2 regions of the Vibrio sp. TRT 29B02 genome follow, and region 1 is predicted to be linked to the other one. Evidence: riboswitches for the same ligand, from Rfam matches in the RefSeq annotation. Region 1 holds a riboswitch; the other holds the start of a gene.

Region 1 (3,391 bases):
TTTTGCTTCATCAATGCCTTGAGGAACATAGATTGCGTTGAGCTGAGGAAGGCGAGAGCTTTCCTCGACGACAAATTCGAAACCAAGTTTTTCCAAACCTTGTTTCAACTTTTCGTGCATAGCACGGTGACGAGCCCATGCTGATTCCAACCCTTCATTTTTCAGGATCAGCAATGCTTCATGAAGTGCATATAAGCTATTTACTGGCGCTGTATGATGGTAACTGCGTTTACCTTCTCCGCTCCAATAGCCCAACACTAAGCTTTGATCAAGGAACCAACTTTGCACTGGCGTCGTGCGTGACTGAATCTTCTCAATAGCAGCCGGTGAAAAAGTCACGGGAGACAATCCAGGTACACATGAGAGACACTTCTGACTTCCCGAATACACGGCATCAAGCTGCCATTCATCCACTTTAAGTGGCACGCCACCAAGGGAAGTCACGGCATCAACAATAGTTAGCACGCCATATTGCTTAGCGAGCTTACCTAAAGCTTCAGCATCACTGCATGCTCCTGTGGAAGTTTCAGCATGAACAAACGCTAGCACCTTAGCATCAGGGTTTGCTTTCAATGCCTGCTCGACTTTATCGATAGAAACAGGCGCCCCCCATTCATCATCGACAACTTCGGCTACACCACCAGCACGAATAACGTTTTCACGCATACGTTCGCCAAACACACCATTTCGACAAACAATCACTTTCTCGCCAGCTTCGATTAAGTTGACAAAACAGGCTTCCATTCCCGCACTGCCCGGAGCAGAAACGGCAATGGTAAACTCATTTTCCGTCTGAAACGCATATTTAAGTAGTGATTTAAGCTCGTCCATCATCGCGACAAACAATGGATCTAAATGCCCAACGGTTGGACGACTCAAGGCTTGTAAAACTTGTGGTGAGATATCTGAAGGGCCTGGTCCCATCAGAATACGGTGGGGAGGAATAAAACTTTGAATCGTCATTGGCAGCTCCTTTTGAATTATATTTTTCGTTCTATCTTTACTCATCAAACCACCTTAATCCAATTCTGGCTCTGCGACAATTAGCCCAAAGTCGTGAGGTCAAACCAGTGTCACAAGTTTGTTAAATTATAAATGCCATAAAGTTACAGATAGTCATTGACATAACTCACAGAAACACGTTCAATGCAGATTATGTGGTGGATATTTATGCCACATAGCAAATTATTTTGCAGAAGAGGAGCACTGCCCAGGTAGATGTGTTGTGGAGCCACAACTCCAAAACAACGCTTTGAGGGGGAGCAGTGCCGAGATGGATTCAAATTGTCGGTTTGAATCTATCGGTTGTTAGGGTTGAATCCCTGCAACTGTCATCAGCCCTGTCTGATGATGAGCTTCTGAGGTAAATCATTCAAATATAGACCTCTCTTTCGCTCGAATCTCTTCATCAAAGCAAAACATTGGATGTTGGTATAGCTACCAAAATTTTTTATTTCAGGAAGCCTTGGGAGAAATGCTGTGAGCAGTTTTAATGTAGCTAAATTTGGTGGGACAAGTGTCGCTAACTTTGAGGCGATGAGCCACTGTGCTGCAATTATCGAAAACAATCCAAACACCAAACTCGTTGTAAGCAGCGCATGTTCTGGTGTGACTAACCTATTAGTTGAACTTGCCAACGGCGTTCAAGACCAAAGTCGACGCAATCAAGTTCTTGTTGAACTCGCTGAAATTCACGACGCCATTCTAAGCCAGCTAGAAGATGCAACTCAGACTGCGACTGAGGTTTATTCAATCCTCGATACGATTACTAGCTTGGCTGAAGCGGCATCGATTCAATCTAGCCACAAACTTACCGATCACCTCGTGGCTTGTGGTGAGCTGATGTCAACACATCTGCTCACTCAACTGATGAAAGAGCGCGGCATCAATGCGGTTCGTTTTGATATTCGTGATGTTCTTCGTACAGACAACCATTTTGGAAAAGCAGAACCGGTATTGGAACAAATCAGCGCCTTAGCCAAACAGTTACTGGTTCCGCTATGCCAAGATTTTGTTGTGATCACACAAGGCTTTATCGGTTCCGATGACGAAGGTAACACCACGACATTAGGCCGAGGTGGCAGTGACTACAGTGCAGCATTGATTGCCGAGGCCGTAGAGGCGTCAGGGCTGGAAATCTGGACAGACGTTCCAGGAATTTACACCACTGATCCACGAATCGCGCCAAAAGCATCGCCAATCCCAGAGATCAGCTTTAGTGAAGCTTCAGAGATGGCGAACTTTGGTGCCAAGATCCTGCACCCATCAACACTGGTACCCGCTTTGCGCCACGATATCCCTGTTTTCGTCGGTTCATCGAAAGAGCCAGAGAAGGGCGGCACCTGGATACGTCATCAAGTCGAAAGCTCACCACTATTCCGTGCATTGGCTTTGCGCAACAACCAAACCATGGTCACGCTGCGCAGTGCCCAAATGTTCCACGCGTACGGCTTTTTGGCGAAAGTATTCGAAATACTGGCGAAGCATAAGGTATCCGTCGATCTCATCACGACATCAGAGATCAGTGTTTCTCTAACTCTTGATCAAACGGGAACATCGGGTGGCGCACCACAATTACCCGAATCAGCGCGTGTTGAACTGGAAGAGCTTTGTAGTGTAGAGGTTGAGCATAATCTTAGTGTCGTCGCTCTGATCGGTAATAACATGAGTGAAAGTAAAGGTTACGCGAAGCAGGTATTTGGTACTTTGGAGGACTTGAACTTACGAATGATTTGTTACGGCGCAAGCCCGCACAATTTATGTTTCTTGGTCAATGAATCCGTATCACGTCTCGCCATTCAAAAACTGCATGCGGAGTTGTTTGAAAAGTAGCGAGGAAATCTTGAAGGGTTGGCACACTATACCAACCCTTCAAGCTCAAAGGTTTACCTTATTCGCCCGCGACTTTCATCGATTCAAGCAAGATTGACCCAGTCTGGATTTGGGAGCGAGTTTCAACATCATTGCCCACCGCAACAATCTGGTTAAACATCTCTTTCAAGTTGCTCGCAATGGTGATTTCAGACACCGGATATTGAATCTGACCGTTTTCAACCCAGAAGCCCGCAGCACCACGAGAGTAATCGCCAGTGACAACATTCACGCCTTGACCCATTACTTCGGTGACCAATAACCCCGTGCCTAGCTCTTTCAGCATTTGATCGAAGTTCTGACCTGTCGATTTTACAAACCAGTTATGGATGCCACCAGCATGGCCTGTTGGCGTCATGTTCATCTTACGTGCTGCGTAACTAGTAAGAAGATATGTTGCAAGTACACCATCGGTAATGATTTCAAGATCTTGAGTGAAAACCCCTTCACTATCGAATGGCGTCGAGGCAAGACCTCGAAGAACGTGAGGGCGCTCCGAGACACTAAACCACTCAGGAAG
Region 2 (3,391 bases), on a different contig from region 1:
ACATTTTCCCTGTGCAAATATTTGAAATCGATAAACTTTTCAAGACTGTAAAACTGAAAAACCCTCGGAAGAGTTGGTCTCCCGAGGGTTCTAAATCTTGTAGTTTGCGATATTAGCCTCCGGGAGTTTCCTGTCTCCCGGGTATGCGTGCATCTCCCGAAAGACTAGACTGGGTGATGGTGATGATGAATATTCATGACTAAATTACGCATACTTAATAAGCTCTTCTGTTTCGCTTTGTTGTTATCCACACTAACTAAGCTATCAACATTTTTCAACCATTTATTTAAACTTTTTTCATTTTGTCATATACAAATAAAAAGGGAGCCGAAGCTCCCTTTAAATTTTTCGTTCAAATGATGTGGTTATGCGTTGTGGCAATTTGCCATTTTCGATTTAGACAATACCGAAAGAAGCACACAAATCGCGACGAAAGCAATCGAAGAAACCGCAAATGAAAGTCCAATTGAAGCAGTCATACCTAAGGTAACAAAGCCAATACACGAGACCGCCGCCACCGCCAGTGCATAAGGTAGCTGAGTGGATACGTGATCGATATGGTTACAACGCGCACCTGTAGACGACAGAATTGTGGTATCAGAGATTGGAGAACAGTGGTCACCGAATACCGAACCAGCAAGTACTGCACTTAGCATTGGCAGCATCAGCGCCAGATCCGTTGCACCAGCCATATCACCCGCAATTGGAAGCATGATACCGAACGTACCCCATGAGGTACCTGTCGAGAATGCCATTAAGCCAGATAGCAGGAACAAGATCACTGGTAACCAATGTGGGTTGATATTGCCTTGTGCAAGAGTCGAAAGGTACTTACCCGTGTTCATATCACCAATAACAGAGCCAATCGTCCACGCAAACACTAGAATAAGGATTGCACCAAACATTGATTTCGCACCAATCCAAAGCGTACGTGAGATTTCGCCCATCGCAATGCCCTGCTTAACCACGGTGAATAGTGCAAACGCAAGCCCGACTAAACCACCGTAGATAAGAGAGGTACCGACATCGGTATTCTCAAACGCACCCAGCAGATTAAATTCGACACCATCAGCAGCCAACGCTTGGCCACCGGTGTAAAGCATTGAAGCAACAGTTGCGATGATCAGGAATACAATTGGCAAGATCAAATCTAATACTTTACCGCCTTCGCTCTCGCGAATATCCAGCTCTTCATTCAACTCATGCGCTTCTTGGCTATCTTCAGCTTGTTCTGCGCTAAACCCATGTCCACGCGATGCTGCAATCTCATGCTCACGCATTTTACCAATGTCTAAGCCAAACCAAGCTACCGCAAACACCATTAGCAGTGCAAAAATCGCGTAGAAGTTCATTGGAATCAGACGTACATACGCACCAAGCGCAGAGTATTCAGTGATGCCATGAGAAACAAGAATGCCACCGATGATCGTCATGATGTAGGCACCCCAGCTCGAAGCCGGCATGATCACACACATAGGTGCTGCGGTTGAATCGAGGATATATGCCAGTTTCGCACGTGATACGTAAAAACGATCCGTCACAGGACGAGAGATGGCACCTACCGCCAAGCTGTTAAAGTAATCATCAACAAAAATGAAAACGCCTAAAAAAGCAGCCAGTAATTTTGAGCCACGTTTACTCTTAACACGTGTTTGTGCCCACTCAGCAAAAGCACGAGTTCCGCCGGAAAGCGTCAGCAATGCCGTCATCATACCCAACAGGATAAGGAAACCAACAATGCTCATATTCCAAACGTTTAAGCCGCCATCTTCAACAAAAACACTAGATACCGTTGAACCGACGTAACCCAGCGTATTTGCTGCAGAATAGTCATTTAGTAAGATAGCGCCAAGTAAGATACCGACACCGAGTGATACCAAAACGCGGCGCGTTACGATAGCAAGACTCAAAGCCACTAATGGTGGCAAGAGAGAAATAGGAGATGATGCAAAATCAATTAAATTCATGATCTTCAAAAACCAGTAATAAATGGTTAGAGATCTACTGCAGACTAATTGAAGGAAATCATTTCCTAACAATTAAGTGAAATTAGCGACGAGCAAGCGAATGCTTAACCCAGCCCTACAGTAGCGCTCCATAGTTTTACAAATTATAGACTATGGCAGTGTTACCCCTTTCGGGTGCAACCCCAGCAAGCATCGTTGATATGAATACTCACTTCGGCGAAATAACCTTTCCTGTTTGTTCATTGGCATCACCCCAACAAACATTACTGATTTATTCCGCGCCTCTACCGCGATGTGTAAAATATTAAACTACCGAAAAGTCAATTTAACAATAATTTAACCCGACAATCGCATTAGGTTCCAGCCATTGTACTTAACCTGAGAGTCGATTCAACATATTATTCGATTTTATTGTTAATTTGTCCCATTCGAAGCGACTGACTAAGATTCCATGACGGATGAATAGTCATCCGGTTTAATAGTCACTACTATTTAGCCGGTAATAATAGATGCGCAGGGAAAACAAGCTGACCCTATATGGTCTTTATTGACTCTGATTAACATACCCACATTAACAACGTGTATATATGTCTTAAAGTTAAAACAGTAACAACCCTACAATTAATAGGATTGATATATAGCTCTTCCCATATTGATATGAAACTGTAATAACAGTAACTCTGTCGTAATTTAATTAATCAGATTTACGACTCTATTGCGCTCTTCGCTTTTTAATTCATTGAGACAGCAACAGCGAAACATCCGCTGTTTTTTATATTTTTTATTGCAGAAGATTGTATTATTTAAATTTGAAGTTTATGATTCATTTATCGACAACTTATATACGAAGAGACGAATTAATGTCGGAACTAACTAAAACACTATTAAACATCCGTAGCCTACGTGCTTTCGCACGTGAACTAACACTAGAGCAACTTGAAGAAGCGCTAGATAAATTAACGACTGTTGTTAGTGAACGTAAAGAAACAGAAGAAGCTGAACGTGCTCAAGCTGCTGAACAAGAAGCGAAGCTAGCCGCAATTGCAGAGCAAATTGCAAGCGACGGTATCGACGTTGAAGCATTAATTTCTGCACTTGCCGGTGAAACTAAAGGCAAAGCGAAATCTAAGCGCGCTCCTCGTCCTGCAAAATATAAGTACACTGACAGCACTGGCCAAGAGAAAACATGGACAGGTCAAGGTCGTACGCCTTCTGCAATTCAAGAGCTATTAGACGCTGGTAAATCTCTAGACGATTTCCTAATCTAATCAGTCAACGTTTGTTACAAGCAATTAAAAAAAGCGCCCATTGGGCGCTTTTTTATCGCTAACAAACCTCACTCGAGTGAGGTTTGTTATTTATTCGTTGATTAACGTTCCCAATACGCTTCTTCCAAGCTATCTTCACGCTCAGGTAAACCACGA

Evidence for each region. Region 1 has a riboswitch for lysine ahead of lysC (lysine-sensitive aspartokinase 3). Riboswitches for the same ligand answer to the same signal wherever they lie in the genome.
Region 2: another riboswitch for lysine. It lies ahead of ACQEXT_RS02710 (Na+/H+ antiporter NhaC family protein); the one in region 1 lies ahead of lysC (lysine-sensitive aspartokinase 3).

What each region holds. Positions count from the first base shown of each region.
Region 1 is NZ_JBNJOJ010000014.1:77,945-81,335, forward strand. Features, by position in the region: gene ACQEXT_RS10635 (alanine--glyoxylate aminotransferase family protein) at 1-963, opposite strand, end outside; lysine riboswitch at 1,189-1,366, shown strand; gene lysC (lysine-sensitive aspartokinase 3) at 1,480-2,832, shown strand; gene pmbA (metalloprotease PmbA) at 2,891-3,391, opposite strand, start outside.
Region 2 is NZ_JBNJOJ010000003.1:50,883-54,273, reverse strand. Features, by position in the region: His leader region at 53-189, opposite strand; gene ACQEXT_RS02710 (Na+/H+ antiporter NhaC family protein) at 366-1,967, opposite strand; lysine riboswitch at 2,081-2,262, opposite strand; gene ACQEXT_RS02705 (H-NS family nucleoid-associated regulatory protein) at 2,828-3,235, shown strand; gene ACQEXT_RS02700 (inosine/guanosine kinase) at 3,337-3,391, opposite strand, start outside.